Regions from separate parts of the Clostridium ljungdahlii DSM 13528 genome, predicted to be linked through region 2. Evidence: riboswitches for the same ligand, from Rfam matches in the RefSeq annotation. Region 2 holds a riboswitch; the other holds the start of a gene.
What was found. Region 2 has a riboswitch for cobalamin ahead of CLJU_RS10995 (AP2 domain-containing protein). Riboswitches for the same ligand answer to the same signal wherever they lie in the genome.

Region 1: linked by a shared signal. The riboswitch ahead of CLJU_RS02855 (ABC transporter substrate-binding protein) and the one ahead of CLJU_RS10995 (AP2 domain-containing protein) in region 2 are both predicted to bind cobalamin.

Annotation. Positions count from the first base shown of each region.
Region 1 covers NC_014328.1:631,689-655,582, reverse strand. Annotated here, with positions in the region: gene CLJU_RS02935 (purple acid phosphatase family protein) at 1-883, shown strand, start outside; gene CLJU_RS02930 (HlyD family secretion protein) at 1,043-1,714, opposite strand; gene CLJU_RS02925 (efflux RND transporter periplasmic adaptor subunit) at 1,734-2,528, opposite strand; gene CLJU_RS02920 (macro domain-containing protein) at 2,844-3,386, shown strand; gene CLJU_RS02915 (VanZ family protein) at 3,363-3,935, opposite strand; gene CLJU_RS02910 (Ldh family oxidoreductase) at 4,080-5,177, shown strand; gene CLJU_RS02905 (FAD-binding oxidoreductase) at 5,208-6,590, shown strand; gene CLJU_RS21200 (cell wall-binding repeat-containing protein) at 6,671-10,006, opposite strand; gene CLJU_RS02895 (DUF2442 domain-containing protein) at 10,088-10,279, opposite strand; gene CLJU_RS02890 (potassium channel family protein) at 10,506-11,297, opposite strand; gene CLJU_RS02885 (glycoside hydrolase family 130 protein) at 11,568-12,620, opposite strand; gene CLJU_RS02880 (MTP-1 family protein) at 12,629-13,579, opposite strand; gene CLJU_RS02875 (Ig-like domain-containing protein) at 14,285-15,805, opposite strand; gene ytaF (sporulation membrane protein YtaF) at 16,064-16,687, shown strand; gene CLJU_RS02865 (heme ABC transporter ATP-binding protein) at 16,676-17,506, opposite strand; gene CLJU_RS02860 (FecCD family ABC transporter permease) at 17,506-18,555, opposite strand; gene CLJU_RS02855 (ABC transporter substrate-binding protein) at 18,581-19,531, opposite strand; cobalamin riboswitch at 19,636-19,814, opposite strand; gene CLJU_RS02850 (YARHG domain-containing protein) at 19,908-20,690, opposite strand; gene CLJU_RS02845 (GAP1-N2 domain-containing protein) at 20,704-21,759, opposite strand; gene CLJU_RS02840 (TRAFAC clade GTPase domain-containing protein) at 21,762-23,036, opposite strand; gene CLJU_RS02835 (hypothetical protein) at 23,061-23,435, opposite strand; gene CLJU_RS02830 (hypothetical protein) at 23,876-23,894, opposite strand, start outside.
Region 2 covers NC_014328.1:2,445,379-2,453,715, reverse strand. Annotated here, with positions in the region: gene CLJU_RS21325 (Ig-like domain-containing protein) at 678-3,158, shown strand; cobalamin riboswitch at 3,345-3,527, shown strand; gene CLJU_RS11000 (hypothetical protein) at 3,657-4,136, shown strand; cobalamin riboswitch at 4,285-4,471, shown strand; gene CLJU_RS10995 (AP2 domain-containing protein) at 4,704-5,171, shown strand; gene CLJU_RS22920 (Ig-like domain-containing protein) at 5,272-8,337, shown strand, end outside.

The DNA of each region.
Region 1 (23,894 bases), 1.8 Mb from region 2:
TAAACAAGATTTTTCTACATCAAGCACTGATATAAATACTGGATGTATGAATTTATTTTCAGTTACCTTAGAAAATCTTACTCCAGGAACTAAGTATAGTTATATGGTAGGAGATGGCCAAAATTGGAGTACTGAAAATAAATTTAAAACAGAAGCAAGCAAAGAAGACGATGTTAAATTTATTGTTTTTGGGGATTCTCAAAGTGGAAATGCTGATGTTCCAAATTATGCTCCTTGGAATAAGACTGTTCAAAATGCCTATTCTAAAAATAAAGATGCAGATTTCATGATAAATGTTGGTGATTTAGTTGAAAAGGGCCAAGATTATAGGCATTGGAACAACTGGTTTAATGCTGCTAAAGGAGTTATTGACAATTTACCTGAAATGCCAGTTCAAGGCAATCACGAAACCTACAATGCAGTTGGCTGGGATTCAACTAAACCTAAATATTTTACAAATCAATTTAAAGTTCCGATGAACGGTCCTGATGGTTTCAAAGGGCAAGTATATTCTTACGATTACGGAAATGTTCATTTCGTTATGTTAGATAGCCAGGAAGATGAAGAATCTTCAAATAATGATGAATTAGCAGCCATAGGTGCTGATCCAAGGTTAGTTATATATGGAACACCAATTGCATTTGGAAGTAATCAAGCTGAAATCATAAAAGGTAAAGCTTATGTAAATCCAAATTATATAACTATGTACTTAGGTGGAAGCTATGATTCAGCTTCAATGAAATTGACTATAGATAAGCAAACCTATAGTTTCAATGCCAAAGATCTTTCTCCTAGTAAAAATGTGAGTTTAGATGCTTTATCTAAAGCAGGTTTTAATTGCAGCTATAATACCCAATTTAACATGATTATGATAGATAAGTAGTTAAACTTTTAGATTTTCTGTGACATCAGAAAATCATCCTTAATTGTGAATTGTGCATTATATAATTTCTAAATAGAATTTCTAACTAAAAAATAAACTTATGCGTAGAAATATTCGGAGCATAAGTTTATTTTTCGTTTAAAATTCTCAGAAACTTTTTTATTTTACACGAATCTTGACACTTGCATTAGTTCCTAAAACCAATCCCTTAGTCTTATTGAACTGAATTTTAACTGGCACTTTTTGATTTACTTTTTTAAACTCACCATTTTTATCTTTAGAAGATTGATTTAAACCATTTTGTGATACTAATCCAATGGATTTTACTTTTCCATTAAACTTTTTACCATTAAATTCATCCAACTTAACAGTAACAGCTTGACCAACTTTCACATTTTGAATTTCTTTTTCATCTATATTTGCAGTTACATAAACATTATCTTCATCTGCTACAGTAGCTATAGTTTGACCAGCTAATTTAAATTCTCCCTGAGTACTCTGCTTTTTCACAATTATACCACTTATAGGAGCTCTCACTAAAGATGAATCTATACTTGAATCCGGGGTATTTGTAACTTCCTGTCTGGCCAATATCTCATCTTTATTAACTTCATCGCCCTCATTTATATCAAACTCTAGTAATTTACCTTGAATTTGAGTATTTACATTAACTACATCTGCACCCACTACTGCATCATTTGTTGAAATATAATAAGTGTTTTCATACCAGAAATAAGATATTATACCGCACAATATTACTGCAATTCCTACTAATATTCCAATAGCTGCTATTTTATATTTCTTGATTATACTAACTATTTTATTAACCACGCTGTATCCCCCCTTTTCACTACTCTAATCCTATTTCCGCAAACATACCTGGTTTCAAAGATGGATTTTTACCATTTATACTAACCTGTACTAAAATATCTGAACTTTGCGGCTCTACCTTAGAATTTATGACAGTTACTTTTCCTTGAAAATCCTGATCTGGAAGGTCAGGTACTCTAATAATTACATTTTGACCAACGTTAATCTTATTTAAAATGTAAGATGGTGCATATGCATTTACATATAATTTATCAGAATTAACTATTGAGATAAGCGGTTTACCTGGATAAGCCATATCTCCAACATTTACATTTTTAGCACTAACTGTTCCTGCAATAGGCGATGTAATAGTAGCATTATTAAGCGAATTTTGAGCAGATTTTAATGCAGCCTGTGCCTGATTTACCTGACTTTGATAAGTACTTATATTGGACGATGTAGAACTACCTGTTAAGCTTGTACTATTATACGTACTACTTTGTGCACTAGTTAAATTTGAATTTGCAGCATTTAATGCATTTTGTGCTTGATCAACTTGATTCTGAAGATCTTGGGTATCCAATTTTATAACAACTTGTCCATCTGTTACTTTTGTCCCTATGTCTACAGATACTTCTGAAACCCTTGCTGAAATGTTTGAAGTTATTTGAGTATCTTCATTTGTTGCAATCTTTCCTCCCATTATAAATGAACCTTTATCATTCTGCTCATTAGAATTTGTAATCGTCTTGGTAGGAGCTGAATTTTTATTATAACTACAGCCACCTAAAAACACTCCCATAACTACTAAACAAACTAAAATAATTTTTTTCATTTCCATCCTCCTCTTATGTAGGCACTGTAAAATAACTTTTTAACATTTTTATTATAAGCTTAATGTTGTTTAAAATAAAGGACTTTAGTCTAAAACTTTAAAATAAATTTAGTAAGCATTTCCTCCAATATCCAGAAAATCTTCAACTTTATTTATATGAGGGTTTCTAAGTAAAAAATCAACTTATACTTCGAATGTTTTTACAACCTTCAGCTCGTTAAATTGCTAATTGTAGAGTAAGGTATATAATTGTATCAACAGAACTATACAATTTCATAATACTATTCAAAAAAATTTCTGAAAGGGGATTCGTATATGATTAAAATAGGTAATAACACAATTGAAATCAAAAAAGGATATATAACACAAGAGCACAGTGATGCCATTGTAAATCCTGCAAACAGCAAACTACAACATGGAGGCGGCGCAGCTCTAGCCATAGTCTCTGCCGGTGGATTTGAAATACAAAATGATAGCAATAAGCTTATATCAATAATTGGAAATGTTCCTGTTGGAAAAGCAGTTATAACATATGGACATAAGTTACCTGCTAAATTTGTTATACACACTGTAGGCCCTGTAATGGGTGAAGGCAATGAAAACGAGAAGCTAAAAAAAGCTGTAACAAGTGTGCTCAATCTGGCAGAGTGCTATAATTTACATTCTATATCCATGCCCGCCATAAGTTCCGGTATATTCGGCTTTCCAAAAGATAAATGTGCTGAAATACTTCTTGAAACTACCATAAAGTTTTTCACAAATAAAGACACGAGTTTAAATAAAGTTGTAATGTGCAATTTCGACGAAAAAACCTATAACATTTTCCTTGAAAAATCAAAAAAATACCTGCTTAAATGAAATTAGGCTTCCTTTTTGTCTTGATTTTATTTTATGAACCAAGTAATAAATTGTGTAAAAAATAAAAATTCCAATCAAGCTTCCCAAAAAATCTATGAGTACATCACTTACAAGAGAACTTCTACCAGGCACAAACGCTTGGTGAAATTCATCCATAACAGCATAAAAAAGACATACAAACATTATGTATATTAAAGCTTTTGCCCCTTTTACATTAAATTCAAATAACACTCCACTGACTAAAATAGCAAGTATAAAATACTCAAATGCATGGGCATTTTTCCTTATAATTAAATTCAGCTTCTCTTCTCTATTATCTGTAGGATTCACATATGCACTTTTAGCTTGATCTTTTTGAGTTTTAATTTGAACATTGCTATTTACATCCTTACTTACAATTTTGTTTTCCTTAATTTGTCTGTACTCTTTTCTTAAATTGTCTAATATGTTATAACTTCTTTGGTTAGAGATATCACCATTATTTGATGAGTTATAAAATATAAATCCCATCCAAAGAATACATAAAATAATCAAAATTATCTTTTTAATACTTGTCACCTTCTTTGTTTTAATGCAATTATTATACCTCAAATTTAGGTAACAAGCACCTTCTATTTTATATTTAAATGAGGTATAATTTGCTATAGTAACACTATTATGTATTAAAGTAAATTTGCTAAATGGAGGAATAATATGTCATACACCAAAGTTAAATATGAAGATATAAAAAAGCTGTGTAATTTGGTTTTTGAGAAATTTGGATTCAACCGGGAAGATAGTGAAACCATAACTAGCGTTTTGCTTTTATCAGATCTATATGGAATTGAATCCCATGGTATTCAAAGGCTGGTCAAGTACTACAGTGAAATAAAAAGTGGTCTTATAAATATCAATTCTAAAATAAAAATAGTAAAGGAAACACCTGTATCTGCAACAATAGATGGCATGGGCGGTATGGGACAGCTAATTGGTAAAAAAGCTATGAATCTCGCAATTAAAAAAGCTAAAACTTCAGGAATGGGTATGGTAGTAGTTAGAAATTCAAATCACTATGGTATTGCAGGCTACTATGCCAAAATGGCTGAGGAGGAAGGACTTCTTGGAATTTCAATGACCAACTCTCCAGCTGTAATGGTACCAACCTTTGGAAAAGATGCTATGCTTGGCACAAATCCTATTGCCATATCTTTTCCAGCTAAACCCTACCCATTTTTAATGGATATGGCTACTAGCGTAGTTACTAGGGGAAAAATTGAAGTTTATAACAAAAGGCATGAACCTCTTCCCCTTGGTCTAGCTTTAAATAGTGATGGTGAAGATACTACAGATCCCTTAGATGTACTTCTTAATGTACGAAAAAATTCTGGAGGAGGACTGCTTCCTCTTGGAGGATCAAAAGAATCAACTGGAGGACATAAAGGTTATGGATTTGCACTTGCAGTTGAAATGTTTACAGCAATTTTATCTGGAGGATTTACTGCAAATAAAGTTAGCTTAGATAGGGAAAATGGATCTGGAACATGTCATTATTTCTTTGCAGTGGATTATGGTATATTTGGGGATAAACAATCCATTGAAGAGAACTTTTCCAGCTACCTAAATGAACTTAGAAATTCAAAGAAAGCAAAAGGCGCCACAAGAATATATACTCATGGTGAGAAAGAAGTAGAATCCTATAAGGATAAAATGAAAAATGGAATTCCAGTAAACGACACTACTCTTAAAGAAATATACGACATATGTGACTACTTTAGCATAAAAGCTAGTGACTATGTAACTAAAGTAGTATAATTGTAAATTATTAAAAAGGGGGCAATATTTTTGAATTCACAAATAGTTGAAAATCTAAGAAAAATTACCGGAGCAGACTGGGTTACGGATGATCTATCTCAGATGCAAAGTTACTTGCAGGATGAAACAGAAGCTTTAATTCGCGTTGAATCCTCAAAAGATTGTGTAGTAGTTAAACCCAGTTCACCAGAAGAAATATCCAAAATACTAACATATGCAAATGAAATCATGATACCTGTAATTGCTAGGGGCGGTGGTACAGGTGTATGTGGTGCAGCAGTTCCCATAAAACCAAGTATAATCTTATCTCTGGAAAGATTAAATAAGATCGTGGAATTTGATAAAAAGAATCTAATGATTACAGTGGAGTCTGGCGTAACTTTAGCAAATTTACTTGAAGAATTAAATAAACAGGATAAGTTATTCTTCCCAATACATCCCGGCGATGAAGGGGCACAAATTGGAGGAATGGTAGCTGTAAATGCAGGAGGTACAAAGGCTGTAAAACATGGAATTATGCGAAATCATGTTAAAGCTTTAGAAGTAGTTCTTCCTACAGGAGAAATAGCCACTTTAGGTGGAAAATTAATAAAAAACAACATGGGTTATGATTTGCTTCAGATGATGATTGGGAGCGAAGGGACTCTTGGTGTGATTACAAAAGTAACTTTAAAATTGTATGCAAAAAATAAATACACAGGTACACTCATAGTTTCCTTTGATTCAAGAAGGGATGCCTGCGACTGCGTTCCTAAAATACTTCAAGAAGGAATTACACCTTTAGCTATTGAATACATGGACAGACCTATTTCAGAAAAAGCTGCAGAGCACCTTGGTACTAAATGGCCTGCAACCAAAGGCTCTGTGGATTTAATGCTCATGCTGGACGCTAAAACTGAAGATGAACTTTATGATACTAGTGAACAAATCGTAGGAATATGTGAGGAACATAATGCAGTAGACAGCATTATAGCTGAAACTTCAAAGGATCAGAAGGAAATCTTAGCCATAAGGAGCAATGCCTACACTCCTTTTAAAGACCATGTAGCTGATGGACTTGACATGGCAGTTCCACCATCCGCAGTACCTGATTTCTTTGACGATATATCTGCTTTATCTGAAAAATACCATACTGAAATCCCAGCAGTTGGCCATATAGGCGATGGGAATATTCATAATTTCATACTAAGTGACAATGGTAAATTGCCTTCTTACTATGAAGAATTTAAACAGGAAATGTACAAAATTGCATTGAAATATGGTGGAACAATAACTGCAGAACATGGAACTGGAAAAACCAGAAAAGAATATATGCCTCTTCAATTTACCAAAAGAGAAATTCAAATTATGGAAGGCATTAAGAAAGCATTTGATCCTAATGGAATTTTAAATCCAGGTACTATAGTAGATTAAGAATTATGGAATAAATCTATATACATTTCCAAATAAACCAAGAAATTCTCCATGCAACATATGGAGAATTTCTCTTTTCTTTATTTACTTATAAGTTTGGAAACTTCATCTTCAATTTCACTGCTTACAGCACCTATTCCTCCTAAAATAGAGGCACCTTTCAGTTTCATGCCCTGTAAAAATGATTTTTCATCATCTGTTAAACTGTTATTTACAAGTATTATAGGTTCGCCCATATTTGCTGCATAACTGCTTCCTGAAAGTGCATCTGCAAAGTCATTTCCCGATGCTATACATACCTTGTTTCCCTGGGAGTTAAAATACTGTGCTGCTTTAAGGGATGTATCAAATCTATTCTGCCCGCCTATTCGTACAATATCTTTGCTGTCTATTTTAGCTAGCTTTGAAATATCATCCTGAACTTTTTCACTTACAGCTCCTTCCATTCCCATTATAAATACCTTAGTAGGTTTTATTGTTGAGATTTCATTCTTTATAGCATCCGGTATTTCATCTTTCTTTACCATAAGTACAGGATACTGCTTAATTGCTGCTGCACTGCTTATAGAAAGTGCATCTGCATAATTTTCACCTGATGCTATGATTACCGGAGTTCCTTCTTTTACTCCAGCTTCATCTACTATTTTTGCTGCTGTTTCATATCTGTCACTGCCCTTTAGCCTGTTTATATTTTTAAAACCTGCATTAACTATCTTTTCTTCCATGCCATCCTCTACAGAAGAACTTCCCCCGAGAATATATACAGTTCCATCTTGATTCATATTTGACTTCATGTACTGAAGTACTTTATCTTCATCGTCTTCATTATTTCTGACAAGGACTACTGGACCCTTGAATTTATAAGAAAGTATACTTCCTGAAAGTGCATCTGGATAGTTGTCTCCTGATGCTATTATAACTTTTGATACTTTATCCTTGTAGGCTGCCTTTGCAATTGCAAGAGAAGTATCTATTCTGCTCTGTCCCCACAGCCTTTCTATGTCTTCCTTTGCAGGGGATGGTGTTCCACCGCCACTGCCTCCAGAGCCGCCGCTTGAGCTGGATGAAGCTGCATTCATTCTAAAGCTATATTTTACAATTGTCTTATCTACAGATATGGTAGTACTTGTATATTTGTCATATCCACTTTTGTCTGCTTCTATATAGTAATCTGTATCAGGATACACCATAAATCCATAGGCACCATTTGAATCACTTGTCTGTGGATTGCTGTTATCTGCAGGCTTAAATCCAGCTATAACTGGAAGTTTTACTGCAGTACCAGTAGTTTTTCCAGAAGCCTTGTTTCTTGCAGTGTCAGCATAATACAAAGTTACATTTGCACCTGAAATAACTTTTCCCGTAGAAACATCTGTTATAATTCCATAAGGATCAATAAGACTGCTTGCAAGACTTACATCTCCATTTTGAGAAACCTTAACATCAATGGTTCCAATTATTATTTTCTGGCCATTGCCCATGTCAAAGGTTACATCAATTTTTGAATCCGTGCTGTCTTTCAAATTTGTTATTTTAATGGTTCCATCTTGAGAAATTGAAACCCCTGCATTTCCTTCAGAAGAAAAGCCAATCTTTGATAAATCACTTATCGGACTTTCTGTTCCATCAGGTTCCTTTACAAGTAAAATATCCTGTGCTTTCACAGAAAGCATCCTGGTTTTATCAGCTTCAGTAGTTATTTCAGTATCTATCGTCTTAACTGCTTTCCCTGTTTCATCTACTACAGTACCTGTCCCCTTTGTTTCTACCGGAGTCGTATCTTCCACTGTTATGGACAGCGTCTGTGAATTTCCTGCACTGAAGTTAAAGGTTAATACTGTTGTTCCTGCTGTTTGTTTTGCAAGATAAGCTTTGCTTATGGTTACTGTATCCCCGCTTACTGTATAGTCTGTCCCTGAAGTAAGCTTTGATATTCCATTATATATACTGCTCAATGTATTTCCTTTTAGTGTCATGGTTACTGGAATGTCCTTGTAATTTGATGAACTAGTATATTTGTCAAAACTTGCAACTGTTGGATTTATGTTTGAAAAGGTTAAATCAAAATTACTGTCTGTACTGCCTGGTGTCATTTTTAAAATTGCTATATATTGTCCTGGGCTGATATTGTTATTTGCTCCCACAGTGACTAAAACTGTTATCCCATTTTCCAGATCTGCATCAGTTATACTTGAGATTTCAGGAAATGTTACATCAATGCTTTTACTTTCTACACTTATGACTGCCTCACTAGCTTTTGTATCATTTACTGCTTTTACTATATTGTCTTTTACTGTATTGGGAAGTTTAAACTCGTATCCACTTGACCCATATGAGTTTATAACTAAATTATTAACATTTACATTTTCGCTTCCATTTCCCCCTAAAAACTTCACCATAGCCATACCTATACCATTTACATCAACAACCTGAACCGTTCCATTTCCTGCTCCATCCTCAGCATAAATTGAATATTCTCCATTTGCATTCACAGAAAAACTATTTCCATTAATAGTTTGCACTGCAGCTCCTGCAGTTTTAAAATAGCTTATATCCTTCATTCCCGGGGCATAAAGCTTTTTTGCTACACCGCTAGTTGCATCTGAGAAATTAGCTGTTACTATAGCCTGATTAGTCCATGCTTGCGGCGTAACACTTACATTTTTAATACTCGGGGGAGTTTTGTCCAATATTATGGATATTGTTGTAGCTATTATTAGATCTCCTGCACTAACAGTAGAGATAGATCCATATATATTTATATATTTGATTCCATCACCTATGGGTAAAGTACATGGAGTACTCCAGTCTGATGCACTGTAATTTTCTTGCTGACCCCATGTTTGTCCGCCATCAGTAGAAAGACTAACAGGTCCACATTTAACATTTTCTATTCCATCGATATTATATCCATATATGCTATCTCCTTTAAAATTAACTGTTACATTTTCACTATTGGTATACATATCTCCCCCATTTATCTTTGTATAGTCAATAATTTCTGTACCAGTACTATCTATTGTCTGGGAAACACCGCCAGATTCCTTTCCTGACGAATCTTTAAATTTAATATATACACGTCTTAGATTACTACTATGATCCCAGTTATTATCACTTATCCAATTGCCATCAGCTAACTTCCAATTATCAACTTCCATATAGTTATGTCCTGATACTAATGTATAATTTATCCACTTTCCATCATTGCTATTTCCCCTATTCTGAATGCCTGTTTCATTGTTAAAAAAATCTCCACTGTTTGAAATCATTACTTGTTGAGGTTGTGTTAAAATACCATCACTATTAAATCGTAAAGTTACACTTACATCAGCTGCATAAACTAGTGATGAACTTCTTATCCACATTATAACTAAAATACATAGCATACCAAAAATCAAATTCTTTATTTTATTCATTTTTCCTCCCCTTTATTGAGTTTGTTTAGAAATTTTCCGATGGAGAAACTGTAGCAAAAATCATTATAGGCTGCGTGATAATTAATATACAGGCTGGCATAAAATTATTTTGTCCTCCACTTTTATATTTTTAAAGCGTTCAATATCTTTTAGACTTGAGTAAAGCATTGTTTTTATTATCCTCTGCATATTAAACAGAATTTTATTGCCGTGTTCCAATTCTATGAGAAGTGTGTAATCATTATTTAGAATCACATTTACTATACTGATCACCTGATGTTCCTCCTTTCATTTCATTTTTAATCCAAATATTTTACAAAACTATGAAGAAATTCTCCATACAACTCCGATTGTAGCAGGTAATTTTTTTTTGCATATACTCCTTTTGGCGTATTTTTTATATAGATTTTATCAATTTTATGTATAATATCTACATTAATTGCATATGCAAAAGGTTATACATATTGCATTAATCATGTATAACCTTCTTTATATTATGCTATTTATTTTTCAAGCCTATCAATGTTTTGCAGATGTTGTTTATATCTTCATTAGACAAACTATCAAAGTCATCTAACTCTTCCTTAATGGTATCCAAAACCTTGTATTTAAAATTTTTACGTACCTTTTTAGCCTTCCTATCTATAAAGTATGCAGAAATGGTACTTGTAAGCGTTCCTATAAATCCTATACCCGTAAGCATTAAAATGGATGCTATTATCCTTCCTGCTGTGGTTGAGGGAGAAATATCACCGTATCCCACTGTAGTTGTAGTTACAAAACTCAGCCAAATTGAATCTCCAAGTGTCCTGCCTTCTGCAAAATGCATCCCCACTCCTCCCATAAGTATAGTGACTATGGTAAGTTGAAGTATATAATTAAATTTATTAGTTTTTATAAATTCATTTAAACATTTTTGAAACTTAAAGAAGAATGCCAGAGCCCGTAAAGATCTTAAAAAATTTATTAATTTTAAAGTTTTAAATAATTTTGTACTTTCAACTATCCTTAAACTTTGAAATATCATATTAAATGGTATTATGGCAATTAAGTCTATAATATTTTTCTTTATGAAAGTCTTTTTATTGTCTGAAATTATAAGTCGTGTAAAATAGTCGACTACAAAAATCATCCATATTATATTATCTATTTTGTGAACTGTATCCAGGTCTCTAGCTGTAAGATTCCCTGCATCTTCAAATATAAGTATAATTATAATGCTTAAAGACAGTATTCCTATAAAAACATTGTAAATTAATTTTAAGCTTTTTTTAGAAATTTTATGGATCATAACTTTCCCCCAGATAAGTTTCTCCGATGACTACCTGCTCTAATACTCCCACGCACTCTGTGAAAGCGACTATCACCAAATCAAAGATTTGGGATATCTGCTTTTCTCCAAGTGGGAGTAAAAGAACAGCTGCGTCCCTGGATAACGATTTTCCCTAAAGGATAACGTCTTCTAAGTGCTGAAGCACTAAGAATACTGTTAATAAGCATCAGGTGGAGTCAAAACTCCATCTGATGCCAAGAACTCTGTTTATCTTCTGTAAAAATATTTTTAATCCAGTGTATTCAAAATATCCTTTATTTTTACTATCGCAAGTCCAATAGAATTATCACATATTCCATAATATATATATAATTCATCTTTCCGCAAAACAGATCCACAAGGGAAAATAACATCTGAAAAGAACCCCGATTTTTCATAATTTTCTTCAGGTCTAAGAATGGGCTCTTTACTTCGTCCAATAACTTTTTCCGGGCAATTTGTATCAAGTAAAAGTGCTCCCATAGAATAATGTTCCATATCATCTACCCCATGGTATAATTCAAGCCATCCTTCATCTGTTTTTATAGGAGGTATACCTGCCCCTACTTTAGAAGAGTCCCAGGAGCTTTCTCTAGTACATGCCAATATTTTATGATTCCCCCAGTTGATCAAGTTATCCGATTCAGATATCCATATTACAGGATTGCCGGTACTCTTTGATACCGGCCTATTTAGTGCAAAATACTTTTCACCTATTTTTTCTGGAAAAATCACTGCGTCTTTATTCTCAGTATTAAAAATATTACCTAATTTTTTATAACTTTTAAAATCATTAGTTACAGCTAACTCCACTACAATACCATACTTGGATACTGCGCTATAAGTCATATAATAATTATCGTCTATTTTAGTTATTCTTGGATCTTCAACTCCAAAACTTTCATATTTATTTTCCGGGAAAATAAAAGGAACCTCGTCTATTTTAAAGTTTACACCATCGCAGCTTCTTGCAATTCTTATATGTGACATAGAAGTAAGATAGTCAAAATCAACATTGCTGCCTACCTTTTTTATAACTCTTGAATCACTAAAATCATAGTTTTCATCTTTTTTATTTATTGTCACAAATTTAAGCTTATTATTTTCATCTAAAAGGGGGACTCTCATATAATCTTCCGTTTCCTGCTCAACTCTTTCAGCTATTCTCAAAGCTAAAACCACTTCTCCATTATACTCTGCTGCCCCTGGATTAAACACCCCTATAACCTGAAAGTCTTTACTAGAGGGAGTTATATCACTGCATGTTATAATTGGATTACCTTTATATCTTCTTATATCCATTTTTCCTCCTATAAATTATCGAAGTATAATTCTGGATTTTTATTCATATAATCATAAAATGGATTATCTATTTCGAGTGTTTGTGCTTCAATGTCACTTATTCCTGCATACAAAATGGCTTTCTTACCCTTAAATGTGAGCCCTCCACTAAAGACTACATCATAAAGCGTTTCATTTTTACTAGGTCCCGGCAAGAAATCATTTCTGCTTGCAATTATCTGTACGTCTTTATATGCCATAGAATTTATATCAAGTACAAAAGTCATGGAATAATAGTGCTTCATTCCCTTCTCGTCTACTTTTGCTATATGCCCTAAAAGTCCTATATTATTTTGATCAATAGGATATATGCTGTTGATTCCTCCCCATTCATCATCATTAAAAAAATCATTTAAAATAGGAGCATCTTCAATAACTCCCATGCTCAAATCATTTAATCTTTTAATCTTTGCAAATCCTATCTTTCCTCTTCCACCTTTAGCTCCTTGAGGACGGGTTAATACACCTATGGTACCATCTTTTAGCTCAGTTATGCGTAAATCCTTCATTCCCTCAGGTCCTACAAAAAAAAGCTTAAGATGAAAAATGTCCTTACCTTTATATATCATAGTTCTCCATATAAGATTATTAGGATCATTTATATCATTAAACACTTCAACTCCGCCTACTACCATTTCATTACCTATCTTTGTGAAAAATGGGTCTTCCAAATTCATAATAGGTGATTCTATTATATGACACCATGCATCTTCATATTTTTCAAAAAAAAGAACCATGGAATCGTTACTTCTCTTTGATTCAACTCTACCAGCTATTACTGTTCTACCATTGCTTAAAAAAGGAGCTGTTATATTATAAACATCCTTGTTAAATATTCCTATAAATTTAACTCTCTTGGCTATTTTTTTTGCTTTTTTATTATCATACTCCTTCAATAATTTATCACAAGTAACAAGCATATTTTCACCTTCTTAGTTTTAGTTAACCTAATTATATTATAATTCTTATTTTTTCAATTTTCTATATTTTTACCAAAATAAAACCAGAAAGCATAATTTCACTTTCTGGCTTTATTGGGTTTCTAATCGAAAAATCAACTTATACTCCGGATATTTTTTACAACCTTCAGTTCGTTAAATATTTTGATAAGGCTGAGCAAAAAATTTTAAAAAATACTGAGAACTTTTGAAAACTCGTACCTCAAACAATTCAAAAGTTCTAGATTTTCTAAAAATTTTTTACTAAGACTTATACATAAAATATACTAACAAAATTGAAATTACACTTAAAAACTTTTTTCATAAGTCTTAGCGAGGTATTTTAGAAGATCTTAGAAACTTATATATGTCTGAGGTACGAGTTTATCCGATGACTACCTGCTCTAATACTCCCACGCACTCTGTGAAAGCGACTATCACCAAATCAAAGATTTGGGATATCTGCTTTTCTCCAAGTGGGAGTATTAGAGCAGCTACGTCCCTGGATAACGATTTCTAAGCGTCAGATGGAGTCAAAACTCCATCTGACGCTTAGAACTCTGTTTATATAAGCTTCTTTAGATTTTCAAAATACCAAGCTTTAGATTTATAAAAAGTTTTTAGTGTGATGAATTTTGTTAGTATATGGCTGGTATAAGTAAACTTTCTACTTAGAAACTCTATAAGTTAATTATTAAACTTGCTTCCCATATCATTTATATATTGGACAAAGGTTTGTCCTATATCATCCAAAGACCAAAGACCTGTAGCTTTATAGCCATATTTACTATATGCAGTATAATCTTCATAATTTATACTGTAAGTTTGTATTATAGGATATATTGGCTTGTCCAATCCATATGCTTTATAATCTGCAGCCATTTGATCCAAACATCTATTTACGGACCACTGCATTTCTCCCCAATAACATTGAGGTGCTGAAAAGTCACAGTATTTGTTAAAAACTGAATAAGCTATATCCTGGTGATAACTGGCTATTGGAAAAGATGTATACCCAATTATTGCATTAGGGCACTGGCTTCTTATAAGCTCACATATCTCCTCTGTCTGCTCAGCTTTATTTTCTACAGCATCTTCTGCATCAAATACATAGTAATCACTGTTATTTAATGCTTCTATAATTAAATTACCCTCACCTTGAACATCATCAAAATGATTGTAACCCCATGTTCCTACTTTAAATCCTGCCTCTTTGAAATATCCAACATACTTTAAAAAATCATCTCTAAAATTGGTGCCTCCACCTGAAGGACTGGAACCTTCGTTGTATTTAATACACACATTGTTTATCCCCATAGATTTTAATTTTGCTATTAAATTATCTATGCCTCCATAAGCATCCACTTGATTTTGAAGTTCCCATATCCACATGGAAGTAGAAGCTATACTATCCACATCTTTAGTGGAAGGGTTTATAGTTAAGGACAAATCAACTTCCTTACTATATCCTTTTACCTGTCCTTGATAAACATACTTTCCTGGTGAAGCTAAAGTATTTACTTTCTCATTCCATTCAACTCCTACCTGCACTTTTCCTCCATCAGACATAACTGCTGTTACCTCATCAGGCAGCTTATAACTATCACCTTGGTTTATTGACACACTGATATCATCTATATTCTCTATTTTTGCCCCAGTTTTAAAATTCATGGTAAGAGCAGTTTTTAAAACTTTATTATATCTACCCATTAGGTTATTATCAATTTTCAATATATAATAACTTTCAGGATCATAAGCTGAAACTGTAGATACAGTCATATAGCTATCGTAATTACTTAAAGATATATTTATCGGCACTTCTGCATTAGTTTTTTTGTTTATAATTTTTACATTTTCTTTAGCTGAAGACAAATCTATAGGTTGGTTAAAGTGAATTATCCAGCTTTTATCCACAGGAACGTTGTCCACATTATCTGCATTTGCTGGCAAGAGATTACCACTGCTTTCACTTACTGAAGAACTAGAATTACTTTCCGATATGTATTTAGATTCCTCTTGTGATGCTAAAATTTTGGATGTGTCTTGTAATGTTTGGGACTTTGAATTGTCTTGAGTTGATACTACTTGAGTCTGGGGTTTGGTTGTATTAGTAGAAACATCACTCGCTAATACAATATTACACGGATTTAGCTGATACATTACAACAATTGATGCAAACATTAAAAGATTCTTTAAATTTTTAATCAATTTTTTCTCTCCCTTCATATAAGCTAAAAAATATTTTCTATTTTTTGCAAATTTCTATTGACTTTTAATATACCAGTATATTACCATATTATCTCCCCAAAATCAACAATAGGTGGGCGATGTACATTATTCCATCTGTTCCATATTATCTTTACAAATACATAATTAGATACATCTTCAAAGCAAAAGTAAATAGTGGTAGCATTGTATCTTATTATGAATATACTATAGAAGTAACCATACTATAGGAGGAACATAATGCACTTATTGCCTTCATTTTTATTTGCCTTATCCGCAAATATAGACAGTTTCACTGTAGGAATATCCTATGGTATTAAAAAAATGAAAATTAGTCCATTAAGTACTATTCTAATAGCTTTAATTGCTACTGCAGGAACATTTCTATCTATGGTTCTAGGTAAATTTCTAATTAAGTTTATGTCTGAAAATATAGCCAATATCATTGGAAGCGGTTTTTTGATATTAATGGGCATATGGTTTATAATTGACGCTGTTATAAAAAATCACTGTAATGAAAATAAAAAACTGTGTAATGCTGAAAATAATCTTTTACCCTATAAAAATCTTTTGGACAATCCAGAAATAGCCGACGCTGATAATTCAGGCTATATAGATGTTAAAGAATCTATATTTCTAGCCTTCGCTCTCACAATAAATAATGTTGGAGTAGGTATAGGCGCAAGTATAACTGGTATCAATATATTACTTGCCACTATATTTACCTTCATTCTCAGTACAACAGGCCTAGTTGCAGGATGTGTTATAGGCAGCAGCTGTTTGTCTAAATTTTTCGGTAAATATGCTCCTTTTGTATCTGGCATTAGTATTATAATTTTAGGTATCTATGAACTAATCATCTAAATTTCCGTTTTTCATATTGGGGCAGTCCCTTTCCTGTCCTATAGGTATTATATATGGCTTGCCGGTAACTGGATTTTTTATTATGCATACATTTATTTTATACACCTTTTTTATGTTTTTTTCTGTGAGTACTTCCCGAGGAGTTCCCTGCATTACAACTCTTCCACTATTTACAAGTATCACATGGTCACTGTACTGTGCTGCAAAATTTAAATCGTGAAGTACCATTATAACTGTTATCTTTTTGCTAAGTGATTTAACATTATCCAAAATTTCAATCTGATGGTATATGTCAAGATTAGATATGGGTTCATCCAGTAGTATTATATCCGTATCTTGGGTAAGTGCCCGTGCTATAAGAACTCTTTGTTTTTCACCACCGCTTAACTGATTTATAAATTTGTCACGGAATCTCCAGGTATTAGTAACCTCCATAGCCTGTTTAGCAATATTATAATCACTTTCTGATTCACTTTGAAGTTTCGAAAAATAAGGCGCCCTTCCCATCAAAACTATATCCTGTACGGAAAAATCCATATCCAAGTTGCTATTTTGGGGAACTACCGCAAGTTTTCTTGCCAGTGCCTTACTTTTTAAATCCAGTATATCCTTATCTTTTATAAAAACTGTGCTCTTATAAGGCTTCAAGGTTTTAGCAATATTTTTTAGTAAAGTAGTTTTACCAGAACCATTAGGCCCTATAATCGAATAAAATTTATTTTTTTTAAAATCTATGTTTATATCATGAAGTATATTAACTTCATCAAAACTGTAATTTAAATTTTTAACTTCAATTGCACACAAATTTGAATTATTCATTATATCACTCTCTTTTTAGATTTTATTAAAAGATAAATAAAGTATGGAGATCCAAATAAAGCAGTTACAGCACCCACAGGTATTTCAGAAGGAGCAGCTACAGTTCTTGCCACTGTATCGCAAATAATCATAAACACAGCTCCAATTATCAATGAGAAAGGCAATAGCACCCTATGGTCAGGTCCAAATACCATACGTACTGCATGGGGAATTATTAGTCCTACAAACCCTATTACACCACTTATAGACACACAAGCTGCAACAATTATCGAGGAAACAGCAAGTACTATTTTTTTTACATTTTCAACTTCTATGCCTAAACTTTTAGCAGTATCATCCCCTGTAAGCATTATATTTAGATCTCTTGAAAATAAAAGTATTATAATTACACCCAAGAATATGAAAGGCATCAGCATCAATATTTGATTATAGGTTGCTGCAGAAACACTTCCCATTGTCCAAAAAACAATTTTTTCAACCTGCTGCCTGTTGAATACCATTATTATAGATATTATTGAAGATAGAAGAAAGCTCACAGAAACACCTGCCAGAAGCAGTGTAGTTGGTGGTATCTTGTTTTTTACCCTGGCTATGTTATAAACCAAAACAGTAGTTGCAATAGATCCTACAAAAGCCATCATAGTAATAGCTGTAGATCCTAAAAGCAAAGTATCCAGCTGCAACATAAATCCAATTGCAGCTCCAAGAGCAGCTCCTGAAGATACTCCAAGTACGTAAGGATCTGCCATTGGATTTTTAAATATTGCCTGAAAGGATGCACCTACTACTGATAATCCCATTCCAACTAATGCTGAAGTTATTATCCTTGGTAAACGTATCTGTAATATTATGAGCATGTGATTTTGTGACATACTTGCTGTAGAAACTAAACCTCCCACAATAGGTATTTTACTTAGTATCACATATAGTGTTTCCTTGAAGGATATATCTGCAGAACCCAGCATAGCTGATATTACTGCCGAAAAAAATAATATTACTATGCAAATGCAAAAAAACAACTTAAAATGTTTTTTTCGGGAAAATTTCATAAGCATATTCCTCTCTTATATATACTTAAAATGCTTCAGGATGAATTATCTTTGCCAGAGCTTCTAACCCATCTGCAAGTCTAGGTCCCTGTCTGCTTATAATATCTTCATCAATTTCGAAAAGTTTATTTTTCTTTACAGCATCCAAATCTTTATAACCCTTTGTAGACTTAATGCCATTTTTGCTATTAAATTTATTGGAACATATAAGTATATCAGGATTTTTTTCAACAAGTTTTTCGAGACTGTAATTCCAACCTGTAACATCAGAAGCAGCATTTTTGCCTCCTGCCATTTCAATCATCTTGCCTACAAAAGTGTCTTTTCCCGCAGTAAAATCGCCGCTTGTACCATAGCTTACTACATAATATACTGTAGGGGTGCTCTTTCCTCTTACCTTTTCCTGTACAACTTTAACTTTTTCTTTCATATTTGAAACTATACTATATGCCTTTTTATTAGCATTCACTATTTTTCCTATATTTTCTATATTATTATAAGTATTTTCAAAGCTTTCATTTTTTGAAATAGTTAAAACCTTTATATTAAGCTGCTGCAGCTTTTTTAAAATGTCCGGTTTAGTTAAATTAGACGCTATTACAACATCAGGTTTAAGTTCAACAATTTTTTCAACACTTGGGTCAGTTATAGTACCCACAGCTGGTATTTTAGAAGCTTGTGTAGGATACGTGCAAAAATCAGTTCTACCTACCAAAATATTTTGTTTGTTTAATGCATAAATTGTTTCTGTAACATTAGGTGATAAGGATACCACCTTTTTAGGCTCACTTTGAATTGTAATTTCCGTATTAGTTGAATCTTTTAATTTTAAAGGATAAGCGGTATTTTTAGTAGATTCACTTTTGCTGCTGCTGTCTGTAGTAGAATTGCTTGTATTAGATGCTCCACATCCCGCCAAAAATACCGTAATCGTAATCATAATTAGTAAAACAAATTTTTTGCTACTCTTAAACATCAATACTTCCCCCATTCATATAATAATGTAAATAAAAAAACCATTATCATACAGACAATAGTTTTCAAGTAAATTAAAATTTACTTCAAAGCCTATCCGCGTAAGCTATCCGTAAATTTTAGGCAGGTCTCCTGGCTCTGATTCATTGTATATTTATACCTTCCCTGTTTCCAAGTGGCAATTCCATAAATATACTCCTCATTACAGTGGCGGGACCGCATAAGCTCTTCACTTATTTCCCTTTTAAACTTAAAAATCAAGTACCTAAAATTCAATATTAAATTATAGAATAAGTATATCATTTCTCCTATTTTATATCAAATTCTACTTTTTATACCCTATGCATTTTCAAAGAAATAGCAGCCAATGTGCTAGCCTATTTTTTATAATAATCTGCATCATATCCAGGTGATACATATTTTCCACGGCCTTCTGCTATCAATATCACCTTTACATTATGTCTCTCAAGCGCGGAAAGTTCCTTGCCATCATTAGTATAATTGGGATTAGGCTTATACCAGGACTTACTTGCAAAATAACTCTTATATGGTTCTGTAGGAAATGTGTAGCCATGCCTTGCAAATATTTCATTTCTAGCAAGTGCCAGCTGCTTTTTACTCATACCTTTCAGGTCATTACTAGTAAGTGCCCTTGTATTGCTGTAAGGTATCACGTATTCTCCTGAATTATTATCTGAATCATTTTCATCATTGTTATTCAAATCAGAAGAAACGTTTTGCTTGGATTCCACATTTGAAACATTTTTGCCGGGACCTTTATTTATAAGTGAGGATATCATCTTAAAGGCAACAACAAATACAATTATAGTTAAAATAGTTATACCTATCATTTTGAAATTAAATGGCCGCTTATCTTTAAGTTGAGTGTCATCTATCTCTCTGGTAAATTCATCTTTATCTTTTCTATCTGTCTTTTTTGTTTCATGAGATGAACTAAAATCAAAAGTATCGCTGTTCTTTAAGCTATCCTCATGCTTTTTATCTTCTTTTTTATAGTCATTATTTTCTTTTCCATAATACTTTGTATCATCATTTTTATCCTCTTCTCTTTCACGTTCCTTTTCCTGTTTTGCACCGCAGTATACACAAAACTTATCATTTTCATCCAGCTCTGTACCACATTCTCTACATTTAGGCATCTACTTGTCACCTCTAATCTTTATTTAAAAATAACTTCTTTAAAAAATACACTAGATTATGTTTATGTTCAACTTGTTCATTTTCCTCCATACACATAGTACTTTCTTTAACTTCTTCATTTTTAGAAGATGGGCATAAAATATTATCATACATATCAATGGTAAATTTTTCTCTAGAGCAAACATTATCTGCCTGAATAAAGAATTCATTTAAAGCCTGCTCATTTTCTATATTATTCATAACAAAGTCTATAAAAATATGATGTCTTTCATCAATTCCTTCAAGATAGAAATTATTATCTGCTATATCAAAAACATATCCTGCTTTTACATCTTGAGTAAGCCTTTTTATGCTTCCTTCAAGTAGAAATTCAATATTTATAGACTCCTTTATTTCAGGCTGCTTCACATAAGTTGTGAAACCAACCTTTCTCCTTACTGCAAAAGGAAGTGCCCTATACAGGTATTTTAGTATTCCTTTTATAACTTTATCCATATTTTCATTATAAGGAACCACAATATATATCTTTTTATTAAAAGCAGCTGCATCAAAACAAGCTTTTACCATATTTATAAACGTATTTTTATCTATAGAAGCAGCTAAAAACAAATCTTCTATAGAGTTAAACACATCACAGACTCTATCAACTTTCACTTCTCTCAAACTTTCTATAGAATTTCCCTTTTCCATATCATAATTTTCTACAAATCCTGAGGCATATATTATTTTTTCAGGATTTTCTATGTATAACTTTCTTTCATTCTCAGATATTACATAGCAGTGAGTAAAATACCTGTTTCTTTTTAAGGTATAGTCCTCCCCTGCAAAAACTGATTGCCCTATTATAATTTTTCCATCTCCAGTATTTGCATAAAAAAGTGCCTTTGGATATTTACTTAAATCTTTTTCTCCGGCTAAAAATGCAGGAGCAGTATAAGAGCATAAACTGTGAATAGTGTCTTTTATGAATTCATCCTCAAGTCCACTGCTTTTTGCAATAGTATCATAACCTGGAGTACTGCTAAATATTCCTCTTTTTTCCCTAGTATAATACTGCTGCTCTATCATATCTATTCCCTGCCCCCATCCAAATAATTCATTTTATAAAGCAGCCACAAAAAAGGCTCATCCACTCTAATAGGATTTATACTGCTGCTTCTATCTATTTCAAGATGATTGGAATTAGAACCCAAAGAAGATACTGCAAAATAACCTGCAGTTTTAAAGCAAGCATCCACGGCACCTTTAAATGGGGCATCAGCTTTCAATAAAAACTTTCTAACTTCACCATCAATATTTTCAAATTCATTTAAATTAAAAAATCCCTCATGATTGTAATTTTTAAATATATTACTGTTCTCTCCTATATATTCTTCATCCTTTAAATTCTTAAGCATATCACTTTTAGTAACTACTACTGCCGTAGGTATGTGCGTTTTTTCTTTAGATTCCTTGGATATAAAATTTTCAAACAAATACACTATTATATCCTTCGGTTCCTGATACTTTTCCGTAAAGTCACCTTTTTCCCTATTCACAATACTTAACTTTTTCCTCAAAGTCCTCATTTGAAGTGGATCCACAAGAAATATTATTCCATCTGAATTTTTTATATGTTCTGCATGATTTTCCATATAGGCCTTATCTGTCATACCCTCACCTGGTATATCGTAAAAAATAAGAGTCAAAGGTGGAATTTTATCTTCTTTAAATTTTAAATTTTCTATTAAAGGTTCTACATGCTGTTTGGGAGTAGGATCGAGCATTAAATTTTTTTCAAAAATTCTCTCTTGATTTTCTCTTATCTCATCATTGTAACCAGAGTTTCCTGCAATAAGAGATGCCCCTATTCTTTCACAAGTATACTTTTCAAGCACATAAAGAAGAGTTGTCATATATACAGACTTTCCTACTTGAGAAGCTCCTATAACAGATATAATTTTAGAAGGTCCTCTTCCTGAAGTTATAGGCAAATCATTATGACAGTAAGGACATAATCTTTCATCTGTACTTGCATCGTATTTGTCTTTAATTTCAACTAGTACTTTGTCCACTCTCGTCTTATTTCTTTCAGGAAGTGCTTGAGCCTTAACAACGGGATTCATTGGCCCTAATGTTCCTTTTCCTATCTTTTTATAGTATCTATTAAGAAGCTCATCCTCTACCTTTTCATATTCAGGATCTCCCTTTTCCGAGTGAGAAGCCCTGAATACCACATGATCTGATTTAAATTTTTTAAAGCAAAAAGGACATGTTATCATAAAAGGTCCTCTTTCATAAGTTGCCTTCTCATAAGTATTTCTAGGTTCACTATTACCACTCCTGAAAAATTTAAAGATTCCCATACTCTCACTCCTCCATTCTATTAATTAATCAAAAAAATCTTTATGAGAAATATCTATATTATTACTGGCACTTACGTTTATGGCAAAATTACCACTTGCATTTGCCCCGATAATTCTAATAGAATATTTTCCATCATTAGGCGTAGTAAAATTTATATTACCTTTGTTAGATGTAAACTGCATTAAAGACCACTTTCCATCAAATTTTTTGAAATCAAAACTTTCACTATTTTTATCACTTTTGTGAGTCCCATCATAGTCAATGCTCTTATCTTCATTTATGCTTGATAAATATCTATTTGAGTCAATATTATGGAAATAATTATTATATAATGCCATTCCTCCTCCAATTATTATAACTATTAAGGCAAAAATATTTAATTTTTTCTTCTTTCTCATTTTACTAATCCTCCACTTTAAAGTGTTTGCCACTTTTTATCCACTTTAATTTTACAACTATTTTATACTATTTAATTAAAGCACACTAATTTAGACATATAATTTTACGAGTGTGAATTAAATTCTCTAAAACATAAATTCAGTTATAAACTTTACGATCTATATGTGATTTTAAGTAAAATTTGAACTTATACGCAGCGATATTTTACAATAATGAAGCACATTTAAATATTTTTTGCTTAGACTTATCAAAATATTTGACGAGCTGAAGGTTGTAAAGATATCCAAAGAATAAGTCAAATTTTACTTACAACCTACAAAGCTTTTAAAAATAACAAAGAACATATATAGAATTTATAATAATGTCTGGAACCTAATCCTCCTATTTATTCACCAGTAAAAAAAATAAATTTTAATTCATATCTTACTTTGTATTGAATTTAAAACCTTCTAATTAAG
Region 2 (8,337 bases):
GTATTACGGCTGGTAGCCATCGGATAAAAAATAGACAGATATATTGTAATTTTACCCTTTTGAGGAGGTGATATTTAGATCAAATCCTAAAGATAAACAATATTAAATTATTAATTGTGGAGGTGAGATAAGATAAAGTTTTAAGAAAAAATTGTTTACAACTTTATATGTGATGTAGTATTAGCATTGAGAGTTGCAGCGGTCCCATATTATTTTAACAGCGGCCTGCGGCAGTATTTATTTTATTATATAGCCAGTACCTTTATCCGATACCTTTATTTGGCCTGCCTGATGGTGCTGTAAATCCGTTGAAAATTTTCAGCAGTATGTGGATGTGATTTGGGACTAGCAAGATATCTTCCAGATGAAACACTTAAACATTGATATTATAATTGGAACAGTAAACCAACATAGATATCAAAAATCACAAATCATGCAAATAAAACAAATATAGCTTATAATAATTAAACTCAATTAGAAAAATTGGAAGCTATTCAAACTGATGTTAATAATGCAGCTAATGTTCTGGATATTAAGACAGTTGCGTCTATAAAATAAGAGTAAGTTTCTTTATTGATTAATTAAAAGTTTTAGATGAATACCAGGTTAAGTAGAGTTTTTTAACCTGGTGTTTTACATTTACTGCTAATTTAATTTAAAAATAAGAGAGGTGTAATATGAAAAACATCAGAGAAAAATATATATCTATATTCATAACCTTTATGATGATAGTGAGTATGATAGGAATAAATGTAGGAAGTGTTTTTGCAGATGAAAATAGTAATGATATAAATGTTAATGTAGCAGTATTAGGAATGTATAATGAAAATCTTTTCAGTCCGCAGCAAATTAAAGTAAAAGAAAATGCCACTGCTGAAGATGTATTGAAAGCTACAGGATTAAATGTAGAAATTAAAGACACCGGAATGGTAGATAGCATAGCTGGACAAAAAAATGGCACTGATGATGGTAATTATGGATCTCAAAGTGGATGGATGTATAAAGTTAATTATACAACGCCTCAAAATTATCCTAAATCTCAAAGTGTAAAAGATGGAGATTATCTATTATTTTTTTATGCTAAAAATTATGATGATTTATTGCCTAGTTATGACTCAACTCAAAATGATTTTGTAAATGTGACCGTAAAAAGTATACAAAAGGATAATAATTTTAGTGAACAGGTTACTGCATTGAATAATAATTCTATTAATGCTGCAATCATGGAAGGTTTAAAAAAGCATGGACAAGATTTTGATAAATCTTCTTTGTCACAAGGAGCTTTAATGTCAAAAGATGATACGCAGTTTTGGAGTTACATTTTAAATGGTGACAACAGTACTTATAATCAAAAGGATACACAACTAAAGGATGGAGATACAATAACAACACTTAAAGATGACGGTCAGGGCATAAAAGAAGTAGAGTCTATAGCTTTAGATAAAACGGAAGCTAACTTGACAGAAGGAGATATGCTGCAGCTTACAGCAGCTGTAACGCCAGAGGATGCAACTGATACGAAAGTAGATTGGTCAAGCAGTGATTCTACTGTAGCAGCAGTAGATGAAAATGGAAAGGTAACGGCATTAGAGGCAGGAACTGCAGCAATAACGGCAGCTGCAGAAGATGGAAACAAAGTGGCAACCTGCAATGTGACAGTTTCAAAAAAATCAGCCACCAAGGTGTCAATAACTATTAAAGGATATAAAGGAAATAGTATATTAAGTAAAAATATTGAAATAAGTGATAATTTAAAAATCTTGGATGTAGTAAAGAAAGCCTTAGATGATAACAAGATAGCATATGATTCTAATACTATGTTTGTTCAACAATTCCATAGACCTGTGACGTATATTAAAACTATAGATGGTGAGTCAGAAGGAGATAGGGGAGGAACTAGTGCTTGGAAATATAGTATAAATGATGGAAGTTTCTTTAGTATAGATAGCATGTCACAGGATATTGTGAAGGATAAAGATAAAATAAATATTATATTTGCAGGTGATTCTTCAAATCCAACTCCATTCAGAGATATAGATTCGATTAGTTTAGATAAGGCACAATTGAATCTAAATTTAGGCGATACACAAAATCTTACAGCAACTACAGCACCCAAAGAAGCAACAGAACCATTAAATTGGACGAGTAGTGATGAGAGCGTAGCAGTGGTAGATGGAGATGGAAAAGTAACGGCAGTAAAAGCAGGGACAGTAACTATAACAGCATCAGGTAAATATAATAAAGATATTAAAGCTGAATGTACGGTTAATGTTAGTGAAAAATCTCAAATTAATGTAACTGGAGTTACATTAGACAAGACAAGTGCAAGCCTGACAGAAGGAAAAACACTGCAGCTCACAGCAGCTGTAACGCCGGATAATGCAGTAAATAAAAAAGTAGATTGGTCAAGCAGTGACCCTACGGTGGCTAAAGTAGATGAAAATGGAAAGGTAACGGCATTAAAGGCAGGAACTGCAGCAATAACTGCGACTACAGAAGATGGAAATAAAACAGCAGCTTGTGATGTAACAGTTATTGCTAAACCTATACCACAGCCGCCTCAGCCTCAACCGGTAAGAGTAACAGGAATAAGTCTTGATAAGACAAGTGCAAACATGGCAGAAGGAGATACACTGCAGCTCACAGCAGTAATATTACCAAAAGATGCAGCAAATACAAAGGTAGATTGGTCAAGCAGTGACCCGAAAGTAGCAGCAGTAGATGGAAACGGAAAGGTAACAGCAATAAAGGCAGGAACAGCAGTAATAACAGCAGTATCCGAAGACAACAGAAGTGTAGAGGTGCAGTGTATAGTTACAGTAGCCAACATACCAAAACCAATACAGATAACTAACCTTACAAAGGACAGTTCATTTAAATTAGGCGAGGATGCAAAAATATCTGCAAAGGCAGAAAATAATTCAGGTAAAGACCAGGATGAATCGCTTATAGTAGCACTATATGATGAGAGCGGTAAATTCATTAATTATATATGTAGCAAGCAGACAATAAAAAATGGATATTCATCTATTTTGACAGGTATTATGAAACTTCCAGAAGAGGGAATATATAAATTGAAAGCATTTGTATGGGACAGCATTGAAAATATGAATCCACTTTCAGATATTATAGATATACCTGTCCAGTCAAATAAATAAAAGACTTTTATAGAAAGGGTTTTGCTAATATTTTTAGCAAAATCCATAAATTTTTATAATATATACTCACTTTCAACTAAATTGAATCTTATTCCGTGAAATAAAAGCATTTTATATTGTAAATGTAAAAATAAATGTATTTGGAGATTGACATTAAACTCTAATAGGTATAAATTATAATTAAGTTTTATAAAGATAAATATAGGTTTAATCTAATTTGATTAATTAAAAGGGAATCAGGTGAAAATCCTGGACTATCCCGTAGCTGTAATAGAGGAGTTTTAGTACATTATGCCACTTAAATATTGGGAAGGCGTACTAAAATGGTGAATCTTGAGTCAGAAGACCTACCTGTATTTTACACAAATATCTCTACGAGTGATAGGGGGAGTGTTATAATGATAGTTTTGTTAGATTTTCTATGACTAATCAAACTTTTTTATACTATTTCCTTTTAACGCTTTTGTTGAAAGGAATTTTTTTTAGGGAGGATTTTTTATGAATCATTATTTTTATCAGACGCAGTTTTCTGAATATAAACCAGGATTGATTTCTTATTTAAATAAAAGAAATAAAATAAAAGTAAAAATTAATAATGTATATTTTTATAAGTATCTTAAAGAAGTAGTAGGATTTTATAAAGAACTTGAAAATTATTATGATATTTATTCATTAAAAGAAAAAAAAATTGTGGAACAAGATGGAATAAATATTCAAAATGTTAATGAAGTTCTAAAGCTTGATATATATTTGTATAACATTATAAGCATGTATCAAGACGACACTATATTTGAAGAAGATTTTGAATTTAGTGATAGCTTAAAGAAATGGATCCATTGTATTGATGAGAATACTTTACTTGCATACTTTAACAGCGGTTATGACGGAGATACTTTAAATGACAAAAAGATATTCTGTGATTTTTTACCTCAAGAACTTAAATTTGAAAATTCGGGAAAACAAGTTAATATAATTTAAAAATAAATATGCACTTATCTTTACAGCTTAAATAGGCATATAGATATTTTGTTTCATAAAAAATTATATGAGCAAAATAGATCCCTTATAGAAGCTTATGTTGACTTTGAAAAATATATGTCTTATACTTAACATAAACGTAATAAAAATTTAATATTTAGTATTAGGTGCTGTCAAATGTGACAGTTAAAAGGAAAAGTGTAAGAAGCACTGCAGCCCACCGTTACTGTATGGAGGATGAAACCCTAATTATGCCACTGGATTTTTATATCTGGGAAGACAGGGGGAGTAAGATGAATCTGAGCCAGGAAGCCTGCCTGATATGTTGTTAATTCTTTCGGAGGGGAAGATGTTACTTATTTAAGCTTGTTTGCAATTAAAAGTAAACGGTTATATTGACATAAGAGAACCCTAGTGGTTCTTTTTTAGTTTATTAGTCATATATAATATTTATGTAATAAAAGAGACTTTTGAAGGAAGGTCTCTTTTATTATGTTTTAATAGGTATTTTGTAAGGGGCTTTAGCAGGAATATTCACAAAATATACAAATCAAAAGAGGTGAGAAAGTGAACAGATTTAAAGACTTAACAGGAAAGAAATTTGGACGTTTAACAGTTATGTCTGTTGCAAATAAAAGATATAAAGATAGGGGTGTTATTTGGAATTGCTTATGTGACTGTGGAAATAAAGTAAAAGTTAGAGAAAGACATTTAATAGATGGCGGAACCAGAAGTTGTGGATGTTTGATGATAGAACATACTAAAATTATCCAGGTTAAAGCAACTAATGTAGATAGATTTAAAGGAACAAAAATTGGACAATTAACACGTAAAATTTCTTCTAGTAATTCTAGTGGTTACAAAGGCATTAATTGGGATAAAAAAAGAAGAAAATGGAGAGTACGTTTAACTCTTGCAGGAAAAGAAAAACATTTGGGATATTTTGATAAATTGAAAGATGCAATAGACTGTAGAAAAAAGGCTGAGGAAAAATATTTTAAGCCTATAATTGAGGAATACAAAAAGTCCCTTTAAGGAGGTGGTATGTGGCCAAGAGCTTAAAACTAATAATAAAATTATTTTATATATGGAGGTGAAATAAAATAAAATCTTAGAATTTGGAAAGGAGAATGAAATGAAAAAGATATGGAAAAAGGTCAGTTTTGTTATGATGCTTATATTTACCTTAATGATATTTGCACCATACACGGTTATGGCAGATACTCAAGTAGTATCAACTCCAGTAAAGGTAGTTGTTGATGTACAGCTAACAGCTGCTGACAAAATATTTGTACCTAGTTCTGAACCTATTTACGAGACAGATGACTGTCTTAAAACAACGGCAGCTTTTAAAATAGTTCCAGAGTCTGATAAAGATGATGATTTAATAAGTAAGTATAATGTTACTGCCACTTATGATGGAAGTGTATATTTTAGTGCGCCAACTATTGGAGATGTACCTATACATATTGACTCAAGTAAGATTAAGATAAATTATAATTCAAATGAAGATTATCAGTTTGTACTTGGTAAGGTTCTGTCGTCAACTGCTAAACTCCTTGATAATGGTGCAGCGGGACCTACACAAGATGAACAAAAACAGCAGATTGAAGATGCAAAAAAGGCAGAAGATATTCTTTATACCAAATTAGGCACCAGCCTAGGTATTGCAGGAGATGTACCTGAATTTAGCTGGGGTGGAGACAAATCTGCAGATCAAGAAAAAGAAGGAACTGTTACTTTTTCAGATGAGGACTGGGGAATATTTTCATCGGCCCGTTCTGGCTATAAGGGAATAAGAGCAGGATATTATGATGACTGGTTTAAGAGTATACAGACAGGCTTGCAGAAAATGAAAGATGCAGGTATAACTGCCCGGGATGTAAAAATGACGGAATGGGAGAAATTAGTTTTAGCAATTACTGCTATAGGTTATGATCCAAGGGATATAAAAGCTTATGATTTAATAGACATAATTTCAAATAAGGAGAATATGAAAGCATCGAATGAATATTTTACACCGCAGTATGCAATTTATGCATTAACTTCTCGTAATTATATTGATCTTATTCCTAATGATGGAAAGCACATTACTAAAGATGATTTAGACGGATATATACATGAATGGGCCAAGGGTGCACTTGGGTCAAAAGGTGCTGATGGGTCAGCAGTAATAGGAAATACTACTCCCGATATGTGGACTATGCAATTACAACCAATAGCAGCTTATTATAATCCAAATGCAAAAGAAGGAGACGAGTACTACGATGTAAAGCAGGCTATGGATCATGTATTTGCACAGTTTTCAAATGCCCAGACTTATAAGGGATCTTTCTGGGGCGGCAGCGTAGATCTTGATGGCTCAATTGATTTAAATAATGCCTGGACCAATGCTCAGGTGTATATGACACTTGGAATGGCACATGCCAATATTTTTGACAAGATGTATATAAAAGACGGTAAAACTATTTTAGATGGTGTACTTGAAAGATTTGATGTTAAAAATGGTACTACTGATTTTGATAATTCATCTTATGAACCTGCACAAATATGTAGGGGAATAGATTCGCTTGTACGTGCAGCTGAAGGCAGAGTCTCGATTTTTGACTGCACAGATGTCAAAGATTCTACAGTCCCTGTAAACAATGCCATAGCAGCACTGCCGGATGTATATAAAATTACTTCAGCTGATAAGGAAAAAGTTGATGCTGCAAGAGCTGCATATGATAAATTAAGTGATGTTAAAAAAGCTTCAATAAAACAGGAAACAATAAATAAATTGACTGATGCAGAGAAAAAACTGTCACAATCACAGCCAGTAAAAGTAACAGGAATAGGTCTTGATAAAACGAGTGCAGATCTAATGAAAGGAGATACACTGCAGCTTACAGCGGCTATAACGCCTAAATATGCAACTAATACAAAAATAGATTGGTCAAGCAGTGACCCTACAGTAGCATCAGTGGACGAAAATGGAAAGGTAGCAGCATTAAAAAAAGGAACAGCCGTAATAACAGCCGTATCTGAAGACAACAGGGATGCAAAAGCACAATGCACAATAACAATAAAAGAAAATTTAAGTGTAACGGGAATAACTTTCGACAAAACAAGTGTTAAGTTGATACCAAAAGCTGCATTGCAGCTTACGCCAACCATAACACCAAACGATGCAACTAACCAAAAGGTGGATTGGTCAAGCAGTGATCCTACAGTAGCAGCGGTAGATAAAAGTGGAAAAGTAACGGCAATAAAAGTAGGAACAGCAGCTATAACGGCAAATACTGAAGATGGAAATAAAACGGCATCTTGTGCTGTAACAGTTGTTGATGGTCAAGGAGCTATTGTTATTAATAATGTAAAGTTGAAAAACAAACTTGCCCTAGCAGCAGGAAAAGACAGTGACTATGAGGGATATTTCACACCGGATGATCTAGCATCTATAAAAGGAACTATTGACCTTTCAAATTTAGATATTACCGATAGTGATATGGATGTAATGAAATATCTTAAAGGAGTATCAGCTATAAACCTGTCGGATAACAAAGATTTAACAAACAGTAGTTTTAAAAAACTTAAATTTGACTGGATAATACCAAAGGGTTTGGACTTTAGTGGATGTACAGGTATGAAAGACATAAAAAATAATATGTTTGCATTTGCTTCTAGTAAACTGACTTCTATAAAATTACCTGTAGGAATATCAAGTATTCCTACTTCATGTTTTTCAAATAGTAAACTTTTAGCTTCTGTAGAAATTTCAAATACGGTTAAAAGTGTAGGAAACTTAGCTTTCAGTGGCTGCACGTCACTGGCATATATGAAAATACCAGGTAGTGTAACACAATTAGGGAGTGGTTGTTTTTCAGGTTGTACCAATCTTTCTGTATTAGATTTAACAGATACAAGTTTAACTAAGGATAATATTAAAGATACAAAATGTCCTGATTCTACCATGATAATTTGTGGTAAAAATGTTAAACTATCACCTGGTCAAATATCAATAAAAATAGGTGGAGTTCAAAAAATTGCAAATGAAATTCCATCGGGTAAAAGTGTCCTATGGGGAAGCACTGATGCAAATGTGGTTAAAGTTTCAAGTGAAGGTGTAATAACAGGAGTTAATCCAGGAACGGCATATATTTATGCAAAAACAGATGATGATAGTTATGGGGGAGTTTGTACTGTAACAGTAACTAAGGAT